DNA from 4 places in the Delftia sp. WSY_7 genome. Region 1 is predicted to be linked to each of the others. Evidence: predicted binding sites of a transcription regulator. Region 1 holds the regulator's gene; each other region holds the start of a gene.
The links. Region 1 encodes FNR, which switches genes on or off when oxygen is low (the NO sensors DNR and NnrR bind a similar motif). Its sites were predicted from a motif close to TTGATNNNNATCAA; they were not measured.
Positions count from the first base shown of each region.

Region 2: the regulator FNR is predicted to act here: its motif matches at 2,477-2,490, upstream of ACF8ME_RS27185 (FeoA family protein).
Region 3: the regulator FNR is predicted to act here: its motif matches at 2,255-2,268, upstream of ACF8ME_RS16745 (type IV pili methyl-accepting chemotaxis transducer N-terminal domain-containing protein).
Region 4: the regulator FNR is predicted to act here: its motif matches at 1,813-1,826, upstream of ACF8ME_RS08375 (hemerythrin domain-containing protein).

Region 1 is NZ_JBICLB010000001.1:133,723-137,909, reverse strand. It holds gene ccoG (cytochrome c oxidase accessory protein CcoG) at 1-629, shown strand, start outside; gene ACF8ME_RS00705 (FixH family protein) at 687-1,001, shown strand; gene ACF8ME_RS00700 (hypothetical protein) at 1,184-1,471, shown strand; gene fnr (fumarate/nitrate reduction transcriptional regulator Fnr) at 1,553-2,272, opposite strand; gene hemN (oxygen-independent coproporphyrinogen III oxidase) at 2,434-3,816, shown strand; gene ACF8ME_RS00685 (sulfite exporter TauE/SafE family protein) at 3,822-4,187, shown strand, end outside.
Region 2 is NZ_JBICLB010000055.1:97,698-101,884, reverse strand. It holds gene ACF8ME_RS27195 (hypothetical protein) at 1-132, opposite strand, end outside; gene ACF8ME_RS27190 (ferrous iron transporter B) at 147-2,090, opposite strand; gene ACF8ME_RS27185 (FeoA family protein) at 2,087-2,443, opposite strand; gene ACF8ME_RS27180 (YkgJ family cysteine cluster protein) at 2,639-2,959, shown strand; gene ACF8ME_RS27175 (Lrp/AsnC family transcriptional regulator) at 2,984-3,454, opposite strand; gene ACF8ME_RS27170 (amino acid permease) at 3,593-4,187, shown strand, end outside.
Region 3 is NZ_JBICLB010000034.1:417,987-422,173, forward strand. It holds gene ACF8ME_RS16735 (bifunctional diguanylate cyclase/phosphodiesterase) at 1-1,252, shown strand, start outside; gene ACF8ME_RS16740 (ChaN family lipoprotein) at 1,256-2,140, opposite strand; gene ACF8ME_RS16745 (type IV pili methyl-accepting chemotaxis transducer N-terminal domain-containing protein) at 2,302-4,187, shown strand, end outside.
Region 4 is NZ_JBICLB010000017.1:17,069-21,255, reverse strand. It holds gene ACF8ME_RS08390 (ABC-type transport auxiliary lipoprotein family protein) at 1-142, shown strand, start outside; gene ACF8ME_RS08385 (CsbD family protein) at 666-884, shown strand; gene ACF8ME_RS08380 (hypothetical protein) at 1,031-1,618, shown strand; gene ACF8ME_RS08375 (hemerythrin domain-containing protein) at 1,887-2,387, shown strand; gene ACF8ME_RS08370 (MarC family protein) at 2,421-3,068, opposite strand; gene ACF8ME_RS08365 (SDR family oxidoreductase) at 3,082-3,834, opposite strand; gene ACF8ME_RS08360 (dienelactone hydrolase family protein) at 3,953-4,187, shown strand, end outside.

The DNA of each region.
Region 1 (4,187 bases):
GCGACTGCATCGACTGCAAGATGTGCGTGCAGGTCTGCCCCGTGGGCATCGACATCCGCAACGGCCTGCAGTACGAATGCATAGGCTGCGGTCTGTGCATAGACGCCTGCAATTCCATCATGGACAAGATGGAGTATCCGCGCGGCCTCATCCGGCTGACCACGCAGAACGCCATGGCCGGCATGTGGCGGCGGGCCCAGGTGCTGCGCCGCATCTTCCGTCCGCGCGTACTGGTCTACTCGGCCGTGCTGATCGGCCTGAGCATGGCCATGATCGTGAGCCTGGCGCTGCGCCAGTCGGTCAAGGTCGACGTGATACGCGACCGGGCGTCGCTGTCGCGCATCGTCGCGGGCGGCAAGCTGGAAAATGTCTACCGCCTGCAGATCATGAATGCCACCGAGCAGGCCCAGCGCTACCGCATCAGCGCCCATGGCCTCGACGGGCTGGAGTTGGCGTCCGAGCAGGAGGTCGAGGTCGGCCCTGCCGAGACGCGCGGCATTGCGGCGCGGCTGCAGATTCCCTACGGTTCCGCCGAGCCGGGCTCGCACACCGTATTCTTCGATATCGATGCCGTGCATTCAGGCGCGGGACGCGCGTCCGAAAAGGCCGTCTTCCTGGTGCCCCGGTGATATGTCTGGCCGGCACCGCCCAGGCTGCGCCGGCTGTTTGAAAGAAAGAGGTTATCCATGTCTTCCAGTCCCGCAGTCTCCGCGCCCGCCACGGCCCCTTCGCATCCGGACGCCGGCAAGCCCTGGTGGAAGTTCGCCCATGTCTGGCTCGTGGTGGCCGGCCCGGCCGCCGTCGTGGTGGCCGGCGTGGTCACGGCCGTCATTGCGATCAATGGCGCCGATCCCGTGATCGATCCTGACTATTACCGCAATGGCATCACCATCAACGAGCGTGCCGATGGCGTGCGCGAAGTGCCCAAGAGCCTGGCGCCCGCGGTCACCGGCCGCAACCACGCGGCCACGCCCGCGCAGGACCATCCCACGGACCGCTGAACGCAGGAAAATGCCGTGCACAAGGCCGCAGTCGCGGCCTTTTTTGTATGGTGGATGGCATCTCCAGCATGCGCGAGGGCCAAGGGTTTCCTACAGGCAGTGCAGGGTGCGCAGGGCTTGGCACGGTGCGAGGGCGGCGCGCACAATGAAAGCCACCCCTCGACAGCTCAAGGAGATCGCTGATGTTGGCCCAACGCTGGATGTGGATTGCCTGGCCGGCCTTTCTGGCCGCCGCCGTGATGGAGATGCTGGTATTCGCCTTCGTGGACCCGCTGGAGCTGCACTGGCTCGGCGACCTGGGCTGGTCGCGGCAGGGAATCTACACGCTGGCCTTCTTCGCCTTCTGGGGCGTGACCATGCTGTCCAGCCTCATGACCACCATGCTGGGACGCTCCACGCACGATCTCAACGACGGCGTGGTCTCCGAGCCGGACCCAAATCTGGCCATGCAGGGCCTGGGGCGCGATTGAACCTGCGTGCACTGCAATGGCAATGAACAAGGCCCGCGACAGCGGGCCTTGTTCATTGCCGGGGGGCGGGGCCTTGCGGCCTCACTGGCACTGCTGGCTGTTGACGATGCGCTTGAGCGCGTCCGTGTCCAGGATGCGCAGATGGCGCTGGCGCACCTCGATGATGTTTTCCTCGGCAAACTTCGAGAAGGTGCGGCTCACCGTCTCCAGCTTCAGGCCCAGGTAGCTGCCGATTTCCTCGCGCGTCATGCGCAGCACCAGTTCCGACTTGGAAAAGCCCCGGGCGTGCAGGCGCTGCACCAGGTTGAGCACGAAGGCGGCCAGGCGCTCCTCGGCACGCATGCTGCCCAGCAGCAGCATCACGCCATGCTCGCGCACGATCTCGCGGCTCATGACCTTGTGCACATGGTTTTGCAGGGCCGTGACCTCGCGCGACAGGTCCTCCAGCTTGTCGAAGGGCATGACGCAGACCTCGGCGTCTTCCAGCGCGACCGCATCGCAGGTGTGGTGGTCGTTGACGATGCCATCCAGGCCGATGATCTCGCCGGCCATCTGAAAGCCCGTGACCTGGTCGCGCCCGTCCTCGGTGGCCACGCAGGTCTTGAAGAAGCCCGTGCGGATGGCGTACAGCGAGGTGAAGGACTCACCGTTGCGAAACAGCAGGCCGCCGCGCTTGACCTTGCGGCGCGTGGCCACGATGTCGTCGATGCGCTGCATCTGCTCGGCATCCAGGCCCATGGGCATGCACAGCTCGCGCAGGTTGCAATTGGAACAGGATGCTTTGATGGTCTGAAGGTTCATGGAGTAAACATCAGCGGCGCAGCAGTGCGCCGGCGGTGACCTCGTGGATGGCGATGAGTTGGATCAAATTGTCGCAGCACTGCCGCGAACAACTCTTGATATGAGTCAAGGACGCGGCCAATGGGCTGCGGCACAGTGGACGACATTAGAGGAAAAAACCCATGACCGCTGTCACCCCAGAGCTGCTGCGTCGCTTCGACGTACCGGGGCCCCGATACACCTCGTTCCCCACGGCCGATCGTTTCGTGGAGGCTTTCGGTGCTGAAGACTATATCCTGGCACTTGAGCACCGCAAATCGAGTACCGCAGCGCGAGCCATGCCTTTGTCGCTGTATGTGCATGTGCCGTTCTGCGAGTCGCTGTGCTACTACTGCGCCTGCAACAAGATCGTGACGCGCCACCACGATCGCGCGGCCGTCTACCTGGACTACCTGGCGCGCGAGATGGCCTTGCACACGGCCCATTGCGGCAAGGGCCAGGCCGTCAGCCAGCTGCACCTGGGCGGCGGCACGCCCACCTTCTTCTCGGACGATGAGCTGCGCACGCTGATGGCCCTGCTGCGCGAGCATTTCAAGCTGGAGCCGGGCGGCGAATACTCCATCGAGGTCGATCCGCGCACCGTCAGCGTCGAACGCCTGGCCGTGCTCAAGGAGCTGGGCTTCAACCGCCTGAGCTTCGGCGTGCAGGATTTCGACGAACAGGTGCAGATCGCCGTGCACCGCGTGCAGCCGGCCGAGCAGGTGTTCGCGCTGGTGGCAGCGGCACGGCAGCTGGGCTTTGCCTCCATCAACGTGGACCTGATCTACGGCCTGCCCAAGCAGACGCCCGAGTCCTTCGAGCGCACGCTGGCCCAGGTCAATGCGCTGCGGCCCGACCGCATCGCGCTCTATGCCTATGCCCACCTGCCCGAGCGCTTCAAGCCGCAGCGGCGCATCGCGGCCGAGGACCTGCCCCAGGGCGCCGACAAGCTGGCCATGCTCTCGCGCTCCATCGCGGCCTTCATGGAGGGCGGCTATGTCTACGTGGGCATGGACCACTTCGCCTTGCCCGAGGACGCGCTGGCCGTGGCCAAGCGCCAGGGCCGGCTGCATCGCAACTTCCAGGGCTACAGCACCCAGCCCGACTGCGACCTGATTGCGCTGGGCGTGTCGGCCATCGGCAAGGTGGGGGCCAGCTACAGCCAGAACGCCAAGACGCTGGAGGAGTACTACGACGCCATCGACGCCGGCCACCTGCCCGTGGTGCGCGGCCTGGCACTGTCGCGCGATGATCTGGTGCGGCGCGCCGTCATCATGGCCATCATGTGCCAGGGCGCCGTGCTGTTCGAGCCCATGGAGCAGGCCTGGCTGCTGGGCTTTCGCGAGTACTTCGCCCCCGAGCTGGCGGCGCTTCAGGACCTGCAGGCCAAGGGGCTGGTGCAGATCAGCGACGAGGGATTCCAGGTCACGCCCATGGGCTGGTACTTCGTGCGTGGCGTGGCCATGCTGTTTGACCGATATCTGCAGGCCGACAAGAACCGGGCGCGGTTTTCGAGGATCATCTAGGCCCCATGCTGTTGTCGCTGCTCTGGACCGCTTTGATCATGGGGCTCGTCGGCGGGCCCCATTGCCTTGCCATGTGCGCCGCGCCCTGCGGCGTGGTCACGGGCGGGGCGGGGCAGGGCACGGTACAGGGTGGTGGGCAGGTGGTCGCCGTCCATGGACTGCAAAGCCGGCTGTGGCTGCGCACGGCGCTGTTCCATAGCGGGCGGCTGGCCGGCTATGCCAGCCTGGGCGCTGCCTCGGCGCTGGCCATGGAAAGCCTGTCCTGGCTCACCAGCCAGACCACGGCGCTGCAGCCGTTCTGGACGCTGACCCATGTCGCCGTGATGGCCTGGGGCCTGGCCATGATGGTGCAGGCCCGCCAGCCCGCCTGG
Region 2 (4,187 bases), on a different contig from region 1:
TCCCCCGTCCTTGGGCGCCAGCGACGGATGCAGCTGACCGGCCTTCAGCCGCCAACGCGCCGGCAGGTAGCGCCAGACCAGGGACACGGCCGCCACCACCACGATCACGCCCACGATGATGTTTTGCCACATGCTCAATGCCCTCCTCAGCCCGCGCCCAGCGCGAGGGCCACGCGGTAGGTGATGAAGCTGGCCAGGTAGGCCAGCGCGAACAGGTAGCCCGTCATCAGCAGCGGATAGCGCCAGCCATTGGTCTCGCGCCGCACGGCCGCCAGCGTGGAAATGCACTGGGGCGCGAACACGAACCAGGCCAGCAGCGACAGCGCCGTGGCCAGGGACCAGGTATGGGCGATCAGCGGCCCCAGCTGCTCGGCCATGGCCTCGTCGCTGGCAGCGGACAGTGCATAGACCGTGCCCATGGCACTGACGGCCACTTCGCGCGCGGCCATGCCGGGCACCAGGGCGATGGCGATCTGCCAGTTGAAGCCGATCGGCGCCAGCACCACCTCCAGCCAGCCGCCGATGCGGCCTGCAAAGCTGTAGCGGATGGCCGCTTCGGTGACGCCATCGGGCGGCGCCGGGTAGCTGGCCAGGAACCACAGCACGATGCTCACGGTCAGGATGATGCCGCCGACGCGGCGCAGGAAGATCATGGCGCGCTCGTACAGGCCCAGGGCCAGGCTGCGCGGGCTGGGCCAGCGGTAGGAGGGCAGCTCCATCAGCAGCGGCGTGGGGCCGGCGCTGCGGCCCACCAGCTTGGCCACGCCGGCCACGGCCATGGCACTGGCGATGCCGGCCACGTACAGCGCAAACAGCACCAGGCCCTGCAGGTTGAAGATGCCGCCCACCGTGCGCTCGGGAATGAAGGCGCTGATCAGCAGCGCATAGACCGGCAGGCGCGCCGAGCAGGTCATCAGCGGCGCGATCATGATGGTCACCAGGCGGTCGCGCCAGCTGGTGATGGAGCGCGTGGCCATGATGCCGGGCACGGCGCAGGCGAAGCTGGACAGCAGCGGAATGAAGGAGCGGCCCGACAGGCCGACCTTGCCCATGATGCGGTCCAGCAAAAAGGCGGCACGCGGCAGGTAGCCCGAATCCTCGAGTGCAAGGATGAACAGGAACAGGATCAGGATCTGCGGCAGGAAGACCAGCACGGCGCCCGTGCCGGCGATCACGCCATCGGCCAGCAGGCTGCGCAGCGCGCCTTCGGGCATGTGCTCGTTGACCAGGGCCGAGACGGCCGAAACGCCGCCCTCGATGCCATCCATCAGCGGCTGCGCCCAGCTGAACACGGCCTGGAACATCAGGAACAGCGTGGCCGCCAGCAGCAGCATGCCCCACAGCGGGTGCAGCACCACGGCGTCGATGCGGTCGTCGCGCCGGGTGTCCACCACGGGCTCCTTGACGCAGTCGGCCATGATGCGGGCCACCTGCTGGTGCAGGGCCAGCACCTGCTCGCGCGCATCGCCCGGGCGGGCCGGGGCCTGCAGCTGCGGCGCCGCCAGGGCGCGGGCTTCGGGGCCGTCCAGCCATTGCAGCAGTTCGCGCGCGCCGTCCTGGCGCACGCCCACCGTGGACAGCACGGGCATGCCCAGGGCGCGTGACAGCGCCTCGCGGTCGATATCGATGCCCTGGCGCCTGGCCATGTCGCTCATGTTGAGCACCAGCAGCATGGGCAGGCCCAGGCGCTGGGCCTCCAGCACCAGGCGCAGGTTCAGGCGCAGATGGGTGGCGTCGGTGACGCAGACCAGCAGTTCGGGCGGCGCCTCGCGCGCATGGCGACCCGAGACGATGTCGCGCGTGATGCGCTCATCCTCGCTGTGCGCATGCAGGCTGTAGGTGCCCGGCAGGTCCAGCACGCGCACGCGCCGGCCGCTGGCCGTGCTCAGCCAGCCTTCCTTGCGCTCCACGGTCACGCCCGCGTAGTTGGCCACCTTCTGGCGTGCGCCGGTCAGCAGGTTGAACAGCGCCGTCTTGCCGCAGTTGGGATTGCCCAGCAGGGCCAGGCGCAGTGCGGAATCACCGCTGCCGCCGCCGCCCTGGGCAGGCTGCAGCGGCTGAATGAGTTTGGGAGAGGACGACGCGCTCATGCCACCGCCTCCGGCGCCACGCGCACCAGGGCCGCCTCATGGCGGCGCAAAGCGAACGTGGTCTGGCCCACGCGCACGGCCAGCGGGTCGTCACCCGGAAAGCCCGCGGCCAGGATGCGCACGGGCTCGCCGGGCAGAAAGCCGATCTCCATGAGCCGCAGCAGCAGTTCCTGCTCGCTGGCATCGCGTGCGGCATGGAGCTCGACCACGCGCGCCGATACCTGACGGGGCAGGGCATCAAGGGTGATGGCCGTGGTGGCAGCAACGGCGGCAACGGCAGCAGAGGAGGACATGGGAGGCGCGGACAGCGTGGACGGAGCCGCAGCGTCCGTCGCGGGGTTCATCGAATGCATGGCGTGTTGTATCAATTGATTTTTATTCTCATTTTGATTTTGATCGAACCCGGGCGGCGGGACCGCGCATGGTATCGGAGTGCGGGACAGGGTTTTGCGTTCCCGGCTTTGCCCCCTGGCGGGCCCAGGCGGGCGGCGCGCGGCACAATGGCGGCCGACGCCGACACGGCCTTTGCGCACTCCCCTCCCCACGCCATGACCCATCCCTGCCTGAGCTGCGGCGCCTGCTGCGCATCGTTTCGCGTGGACTTTTCCGTGCACGAGTCGCAGGCGCAGGGCGGCCGCGTGCCAGCCGGGCTGGCCGAGGAAGTCACCGACCACACCTGCCGCATGCGCGGAACCGACTGGGCGCGTCCCCGCTGCGCGGCCCTGGTCGGCAAGGTGGGCGAGAAGGCCCATTGCGGCATCTATGAATGGCGCCCCTCGCCCTGCCGCGAGTTCGCCGCCGGCAGCGATGCCTGCAACCGCGTGCGCGTGCGCCATGGCATGCAGGCGCTGGACAGCGGCCTGCTCTAGCAGCCTGCCAGGCGCCACCAGCCGTCATTCCACCGGCAGCCCCGCCAGCTGTCCCTTGAATTCCTGCAGCGAGAAATGCGTGTGCACCTGGCGCACGCCGGGCAGCCGGTGCAGGCGGCTGAGCAGCAGATCGGAATAGGCGTCGAGATCGCGCGCCACGACGACCAGCAGGAAGTCCTCCGGCCCCGAGATGCCATGGAACATCACGACCTCGGGAATGGCGCAGACCGCTTCCTGGAAATGGCGCGAGGACTCCTCGTTCTGGTGGTCTATACCCACCATCACGAAGGCCAGCACGCCAAAACCTATGGCGCGCCGGCTCAGCGCGGCGTGGTAGCCGGTGATCACGCCCTCGTCCTCCAGCCGCTTGATGCGCCGCCATGACGGTGACTGCGACAAATGCACACGCTGCGCCAGCTCACCCGAGGTCAGCCGCGCGTTGTCCTGCAGGGCGCGGATCAGCAGCCGGTCCGTTCTGTCGATGTCGATTGGCATAAACCACCTATGAATTCATGTTTCACAGAATAACTTATCCAAGATCAAGTCGATTTAGGGATAACTACTAAACGCCCCGCGAAGGCCGTCCATAGCATCCGCCTCCGAAGCCCCCCACAGCAACGGAGACAACAACCCATGCCAGCCTTCGAAGACATCGTCCAGCGCGAAGCCGGACTCAAACAGCAGCTGTCCGCCGGACAGATGACCATGATCGCCATCGGCGGTGCCGTCGGCACCGGCCTGTTCCTGGGCAGCGGCTTTGCCATCGGCTTTGCCGGGCCCAGCGTGCTGATCAGCTATGCCATCGGCGCAGTGATCTCGCTGCTGCTCATGGGCTGCCTGGCCGAGATGACGGTGGCCCACCCGACCTCGGGCTCGTTCGGCGCCTATGCCGAGCACTACATCAGCCCGATGGCCGGCTTCATGGTCCGCTATGCCTACTGGGCCTGCGTGGTGCTGGCCGTGGGCACCGAGGTGACGGCCGTGGGCCTGTACATGGGCTACTGGTTCCCCGAGGTGCCGCGCTGGGCCTGGGTGGTGATCTTCTCGGGCGCGCTCATCGGCGTGAACATGATGAGCGTCAAGGCCTTCGGCGCCGTGGAGTACAGCTTCTCCATGATCAAGATCATCGCCATCGCGGCCTTCATCGTGGTCGGCGCCTGGGTGGTGTTCGGCGCCCGTCCGGACGGCGTGGGCTTTGCCAACTACGTCAACAACGGCGGCTTCTTCC
Region 3 (4,187 bases), on a different contig from region 1:
GGAAGACGCCGTGGCCGAGGCGGCCGCCGAGCAGGGCACGCTGGCCGTGATGCTGCTGAACATCGATCGCTTCAAGGACGTCAACGACAGCTACGGCCACGCCATCGGCGACCAGGTGCTGCGCCACATCGCCGCCCGTGTGCACGACTCCCTGGGTCCCCAGGACCTCATAGGTCGCATGGCCGGTGACGAACTGGCCGTGCTGTGCAAGGGCATGAGCGAGCGCGGCGACGCCATCGCCCGTGCACGGCAACTGATCGCGGCGGCCGGCCAGCCCTGGAGCTCGCCGGACGGCCTGTCCGTCATGGCCGGCGTCAGCGTGGGCATCTGCATGTACCCCTCCCACGCCGGCAATGCCCAGGACCTGCTGCAGGGCGCGCATGCGGCCGTCTACGGCGCCAAGTCGCGCAGCGGCCGTGCCTGGTGCTTCTTCGAGGAAGACATGACCTCGGCCGCGCGCGAGCGCCTGGCCATGGAGGCACGGCTGCGGCAGGCCATAGACCTGGGCCACCTGCGCCTTTACTTCCAGCCTCAGATCGACCTGGCCACGGGCCGCCTGGTGGGCGCCGAGGCCCTGGTGCGCTGGCTGGACCCGGACGAGGGCCTCATCTCCCCGGCACGCTTCATTCCCGTGGCCGAAAGCTCGGGCGTCATCGGCGCGCTGGGCCTGTGGGTGCTGCGCGAGGCCTGCGCCCAGGGCCAGCGCTGGCGCGATCAGGGCCTGCCCGAGATGACCATCGCGGTCAATGTCTCGCTGCACCAGTTCCTGCTGACCGACATCGCCGGTGCCACCGCCGACGCGCTGGCCGCCACGGGCTTCGCCCCGCACTGCCTGGAGCTGGAGATCACCGAAAGCGCCCTGGCCGAGCGCCCCGAGGAGGCCCTGGCCGTCATGCGCCGTCTGCGGGCCCAGGGCCTGCGGCTGGCCATCGACGACTTCGGCACCGGTTATTCCTCGCTGGCCCACCTCAAGCGCTTCCCGCTGGACCTGCTCAAGATCGACCAGGGCTTCATCCGCGACATCCCGCACAGCGCCGACGACATGGCCATCAGCGGGTCGGTGATCGCGCTGGGGCATGCCATGGGGCTGAAGGTGCTGGCCGAGGGCGTGGAGACGGCCGAGCAGCTGGCATTCCTGCGCGGCAAGGGGTGCGACTTCTTCCAGGGCTATCTGTGCAGCAAGCCCATGCCTGCGCAGGCGTTCGGCGAGTGGGTCTCGGGCAACGAGGGAATGTGGGCCGTGCAGGGGTGAAGCTCAGTCCACCCGACCCGCATCCGCCCGCGGCGCCGGCGGATTCCTGAACTTCTCCCGCAGCTCGGCGCAGTGGTCCTTGGCGGGCAGGGCATCCGTCTTCTGCAGCCAATCCACATCCGAGGCCTGCGCCACCGATGTCTCCCCCGCCTGCGCCACGGCCACCTTGGCGCCTGCGGCCTCGGGCAGCCAGGTGGGAATGCCCACGCCGCGCAGTACGTGGCCGCGCCCGGCCACCAACAGCACGGTCTTGCCGGGCTTGACTGCGGCCCTGGCCACCTCGGCCATGCTGGCGTCGCGGGCCAGCTGGATGCGGGCCATGGGCGCCAGCTGGGTGTCGGGCAGCAGGCCGCAGTGGCCTTCGCGGATGGCGTCGAGCTGGCGCTGCCAGGCTTCGGGCGGCAGGTGGGTGTCCAGGTTCTGGTTGCGCATGGCCTGCTTCATGTCGGCGCGGGGCAGGTTGCCGCCCAGCACGGGCACGCCTGCGCGCACGGCGGCCATGACCACGCCGCGGTAGCGCGGCCAGGGCCAGGCGGCGTCCTGCCATTGCAGGGCCTGCTGCACAGCGTCCTCGGAGGCATCGCGCGCCAGGCTGGCCGTGGAGCCCGTGCGCGGCGCCATCTCGATCACCAGCGCGGCCAGGCGCTCCTGCGTGGCCAGCTGCTGCACCGTGGCCTGTTGCCAGGCCTGGTGGGCCGCCGCATCGTGCTGCTCGCCCAGCAGCACCAGGGGTGCGTCGGACCAGCGCTGCAGCTGCTGCGTCCAGTCCCGCGCCGGTGTGGAGGAGCTGGCGCAGCCGGCAAGGGCTGCCGCCAGCCATGCGGCCGCAGCCAGGCCAGCAAGGCGCGGGGTGCGGATGAAGGGGCGGAGGTGGGAGCGGACATGCATGGCCCCATGCTAATCACTGGCCTTGCCGGGGTCCTCATAGGCCCTGTGGGCATTGGGGGCAGTTGGAAAGGATCCTAGGAATCGGGGCGGGGGCACGGCGCAAACGGGTGACGCTTGATTCAGGTCAAGACGCGCAAATGCGCCGTGGCTACAGTGCGACCATGCATGGCAAGCCCTCGCTTTCGACCAAGCTGCTGCTCATGGGCGCGGCCTGCCTGCTGGCGGCCGTGGCATCGATCGGCTTCACGCTGTGGGTGGCCTGGCAGCTGGAGGGCGGCGCGGCCGCCGTGAACGAGGCCGGGCGGCTGCGCATGAGCATGGTGCGCATGGCCATGGCGCGCCAGAACGAGGCGCCTGCGCAGTGGCAGGCGCGCGCGCAGCAGTTCGACGCCAGCCTGGACCTGCTGCGCAGCGGCGACATGTCGCGCCCGCTGTTCGTGCCCTGGAGCGACGAGGTCAGGGCGCGCTACGAGCGCATACGCCGCGACTGGAGCGCGCTGCACGCGCGCTGGCAGGCCGAGGACCAGGCCGATGCGCAGGCCATCATGGGCAGCGCCGACGCCTTCGTGCGCGAGGTGGACGGCTTTGTCGAGGCCATCGAGGACCGGCTCTCGCGCTGGACGGCCATCCTGCACCTGTTTCAGATGTGTCTGATGGCGCTGGCCATCATCGCGGCCGTGAGTTTCATGGCCACCAGCTACTGGCTGGTGCTGCATCCCGTGGGCCAGCTGCGCTCGGCGCTGGAGCGCATGCGCCGCGGACACCTGGACACGCGCATGAGCGTGGAGGTGGACGACGAGTTCGGCCAGCTGGCGGCCGGCTTCAACCTCATGGCCCAGTCGCTGCAAAGTTCTCACGCCGAGCTGGAGGACAAGGTGCGCGAGAAGACCGCCAGCCTCAACGTGCAGCACCAGCAGCTGCAGGCGCTGTACGCGGTCAGCGTGCAGGCGTCGGAGGCCGCCAGCCTGCAGTCCCTGGCCGAAGGCTTTGTGCGCCAGGTCCGCCTGGCGGCCCAGGCCGATGCGGCCACGGTGCGCTGGTCCGACGAGGCCAACGAGCGCTACGTGCTGCTGGCCGGCGACGGCCTGCCCCAGTCCATGTCGGTGCAGGAGCACTGCCTGCACACGGGCGCCTGCCTGTGCGGCCAGCCGCGCGAGCAGGCGAGGCTGCGCGTGATCCCCATCACGCCGGCCAGCGACCTGCAGCTGCCCCACTGCCGCGAGGCCGGCTTCGAGACCGTGGTCAGCATCCCCGTGCAACTGCAGCAGCGCCTGTTGGGCGAGGTCAACCTGTTCTTTCGCTCCACCGTGGTGCTCACGGACGACATGCGCGACCTGCTGTCCGCCATGGCGCGCCACCTGGCCAGCGCCATGGAAAGCCTGCGCGCCACGGCGCTGGAGCGCGAAGCCGCCGTGGCCGAGGAGCGCGGCCTGATCGCGCGCGAGCTGCATGACTCCATTGCCCAGTCGCTGGCCTTTCTCAAGATCCAGACCCAGCTGCTGCGCGACGCCGTGGCCAAGGGCCGCGACGAGGCGCGCGACCGCAGCCTGGGCGAGCTGGAAGTGGGCGTGCGCGAATGCTATGCCGACGTGCGCGAGCTGCTGGTGCATTTCCGCACGCGCACCAGCACCGAGGACATCGAGGCCGCGCTGCGCGCCACGCTGTCCAAGTTCGAGCACCAGACGGGCATTGCCACCTCGCTGAGCATGTCGGGCCAGGGCCTGCCGCTGGCGCCCGACGTGCAGATCCAGGTGCTGCACATGGTGCAGGAGGCGCTGTCCAACGTGCGCAAGCACGCGGGTGCCAGGCATGTGGAGCTGCGTGTGGGGCGCCACCCCTGGCGCTTCGAAGTCTGCGACGACGGCTGCGGCTTCGTTCCCGCCGCCGTTGCGCCGGACTCGCTGCATGTGGGCCTGGGCATCATGCGCGAGCGCGCCCTGCTGGCGCAGGCGCTGGTCCATGTCCACTCCCGCCCCGGCGAGGGCACGCGCGTGCTCATCGAGCTGCCGCCGTCGGCCTCGGCCGGCGCGCCGGCGCAGGCCCTCCC
Region 4 (4,187 bases), on a different contig from region 1:
CCGCCTGCTCGGACAGAAGGTGTTCGAGGTGCGCAGTCCTGCAGCTTCGGGCGATGCGGCGGGCGGCGCCCAGGCCCTGGCCAAGGCCACGGATGCGGCCATTGCGCAGATCGATGCGTGGCTGGGGCAGCAGGGGCACTGAGCTGCTGCTGGATTTCCAGCCCATCCATTCTCTTGAGAACGGCTGGTGGGTGCATTGCATCCGCTGGCCGTTTTTTGTTTTCGGCAACTGGCTCTGCAAGCAAGTGGACTTTTTCTGCCCCTGCCGGATGGTTGCTTTTCGAGGCCGGGTCTCGGCCCGGCAGCCGACTGCCCTTTTCTTGATTCGCCAAGAAAGGCCAGATCACGAAGCAAGCCTGTCCTTCGGCAGGCTTGCAACCCCGCAACCGCCACGGCGCAGGTGCGGACATACGGGGAAAAGGCTGGGTACTCAGGGCAGGGGCGGGCCGCGCCTGACCCAGCGCTTCCCGCGCGTCCGTCAGGGGCTGTAGTCCCGATCCCACCGTCTCGGCTGCCCCTGGGACGACCGTCAACACTAGGTCCAGACTACGGCGCGCGGCGCGCAGGTTTTTTACAGTGGAACCGTCGCTGATGCAGATCGCGGCTTTGAAAAAACAAGGCCTGATTGCACGGCACGACTTCAACATCACTGAAAGGAACAAGCCATGAATGAAGACCGCATCAAGGGCAACTGGAAGCAATTCACCGGCAAGATCCGTGAGCAATGGGGCAAGCTCACCGATGACGATCTGGACGTGATCGCCGGCAAGCGCGAGCAATTCCTGGGCAAGCTGCAGGAGCGCCAGGGCCTGGCCCGCGACGCTGCCGAAAAGCAGCTGACCGACTGGCAAAAGCGCAACCCCGACTTCCGCTTCGAAGACTGACGAGGGTGGACCCCGCGGGTGGCACGGATGCCCTGGCCGGCGCCACCACCCGCTCCCCGACAGCCAGCGTGCCTGAGGGCACGCACCAATGGCCCGCCGCCGCAGGCACCAAGGGCCACCTCAGTACAAATACAAGGAGTTCCATCATGCAAACACCGCAACGCTTTCGCCACATGCTGTCCGCCGTCGCCCTGGGCCTGATGGCCTCCGGCGCCATGGCCATGACCAATGCCGAGCACACGGCCGCCAAGAACCAGATCGAGGCCGATTACAAGGCTGCCAAGGAACAGTGCAAGCCGCTCAAGGACAACGCCAAGGACGTCTGCGAGAAGCAGGCCAAGGGCCAGGAAAACGTCGCCAAGGCTGAACTGGAATCGCGCCGCAATCCTTCGCCCAAGAACAGCGAAAAGGCACTCAAGGCCAAGGCTGATGCGGACTACGACATCGCCAAGGAAAAGTGCGATGACCTCAAGGGCGACGCCAAGGATGTCTGCGTGAAGGATGCCAAGGCTGCCCATGTGCGTGCCGTCGAAGCCGCCAAGGTGAACAAGGCCCAGGCCGAACCTGCCGCCAACTCTGCTGCCAAGGCCGCCAACGTGGCCGAGACCCGCAAGGACGCTGCCGAGGAAACCCGCGAAGCCGACTACAAGGCTGCCAAGGCCCGTTGCGACACCATGAGCGGTGACGCCAAGGATGCCTGCGTGGCGGATGCCAAGCGTAAATATGGACAGTAAGCTAGTAGGCACCCCCTGAGGCGCTGCGCGCCTTCCCCCCGTGGCACGGCGCCTCTCTACTTGCTTCGCAAGGGAGGGGGACGGCACCTTCGCCGCGAGGCGGCTCTTGCTCGGTGCCCCTGGCCTTTTGGCCGCGCCAGTTTTATCCGCCTTGACCAAGCCCCGCTCGCGGGGCTTTGCTGTTTTCGGGTTGGCTGATGTGGGTCAAACGGGTTGGGCGGTGCTGTTCCTAAGCTGCAGGCTTTCACGATGAAGGCAGGAGAAGCATATGGCCGTGCTGGAATGGAGCGGAGCGCTGGCATTGGAGTTGCCGGCCATGGACGAGGTGCACCAGGAGTTCTTGCTGCTGCTGGCCGAGGTGGAGGCGGCCGATGATGCGCAGCTGTGCGCGCGCTGGGATGAGCTGATCGCGCATACGCAGGTGCATTTCGACCAGGAAGACCGCTGGATGCAGTCCACGCGGTTCACCAGCACCAACTGCCACAGCCTGCAGCACAAGGTGGTGCTGCAGGTGATGCGCGAGGGGGCGGCCAAGGCGGCAGCGGGGGATCTGGCCGTGATCCGCAGCATGGCGGGCGAGCTGGCGGCCTGGTTCGTGCACCATGCGCAGACCATGGATGCGGCGCTGGCCCTGCACCTGCGCAGCGCGGGCTTCGATCCCGCCACGGGCTCGCTGGCCCACCCCGAGGCCTTGCCCGAGCAGCCCATCACGGGCTGCGGCGGTGCCTGCGACGGCAGCGCCGACCGCGCGCGGGCCGTGCCGGCCTGATCCGGCGGGCCTTCAATCGGCCAGCCAGTCCGCTCAGGGCACGATCGCGGGCGAGGCCAGGATGGGGAAGATCTTCACCAGCCCGCCCGCCATCACCTCTACGGCCAGGGCCGCGAGGATCAGGCCCATGAGCCGCGTCATCACGTTGATGCCGGTCTTGCCCAGCACGCGCGCAATCGGGTCGGCCAGCGAAAAGCAGACCATCACCACCAGCGCCACCACCACGCCATAGCCCACCAGCGCCAGGTGCTGCCAGATGGTGCGTGCCTGGTCGGCATAGATCACCACGGTGGACATGGAGGCCGGCCCTGTCAGCAGCGGAATCGTCAGCGGCACCACGGCAATGCTGTTGCCCATGGCGGCCTTTTCCGCGCCTGCCGCCAGCGTGGGCGCGTTGGGCCGTTCCTCGGCCGGGCGGGCGTTGAGCATGTTCATCGCGCTGATCAGCAGCAGCAGGCCGCCGCCCACCTGGAAGCTCTGCAGCGAGATGTTGAAGAAGTCCAGCACCTGCAGCCCGATGATGGCGCAGGCCGCGATCACGCAGAACGAGGCCAGCGCCGCCGTGCGAATGGTCTGCTGGCGCTGCTGGGCGCTGAATCCCTCGGTGTAGTGGATGAAGAAGGGGACGATGGCCAGCGGGTTGATGATGGCCACCAAAGTGATCAGCGGTTTGAGGTCCATGGTTGCCTTGGAGCTAGAGGTTGCCGCCCGAGATATCGACCAGGCTGCCCGTGGTGTAGTGCGAGCCGTCGGACATCAGCCAGAGGATGGCGTCGGCCACCTCCTCGGCCCTGCCGCCGCGCTGCATGGGCACGTTGGGCGCCAGGCGCTCGACGCGGTCGGGCTGTCCGCCGCTGGCGTGGATGTCGGTCTCTATCAAGCCGGGCCGCACGGCGTTCACGCGTATGCCCTGGGCGGCGACTTCCTTGGACAGGCCCAGCGTCATCACGTCCAACGCGCCCTTGGCGGCCGCATAGTCCACGTACTGGCCCGGTGCGCCCAGCCGCGAAGCGATGCTGGAGACGTTCACGATGGCGCCACCCCTCCCGCCGTGGCGGGTGCTCATGCGCCGCACGGCCTCGCGCGCGCAGATGAAGCTGCCGATGGTATTGACGCGGAACATGCGCTCCAGCCGCTGCACGCTCATCTCGGCCACGGTCTGCGCGCGGTCCACCACACCGGCGTTGTTGACCAGGGCATCCAGCCGGCCGAACTGCGCATCCACCGCACCGAACAGGGCCAGCACCTCGGCTTCGTCGCCCACATCGGCCTGCACGGCCAGCGCGCGGGTGCCGGCCAGTTGCACGTCGGCCACCACGGCCTCGGCCGCATCGCGCTGGTGCTGGTAGCTGATCACCACGTCCCAGCCCCGGTGCGCTGCCATGCGTGCCGTTGCGGCGCCTATGCCGCGGCTGCCGCCGGTGATGAGCACGACTTTTCGTTCCATCGAATGTCTCCTGTGAAAGAATTGCCGCACGGGCCGGCCCGCCGCCATTACAGCATTGCGGGGCGCGTCCGCCCACCGGGAAATCACAACAGGTTCTCAGACAGAAAGGAACGCGGACATGGGCAGTTTTGTGCAGTTGACTTCATTGGATGGCACGTCTTCGCCGGCCTGGGTGGCCCGCCCCGACGTGCCCGCGCGCGGTGCCATCGTCGTGCTGCAGGAGATCTTCGGCGTCAACGCCCATATCCGCGCCGTGACCGACCGGCTTGCGGCGCGGGGCTATGTGGCCGTGGCGCCGTCACTGTTCACGCGTGTGGAGCCGGGTGTGGACCTGGGCTACGGCGACGCCGACC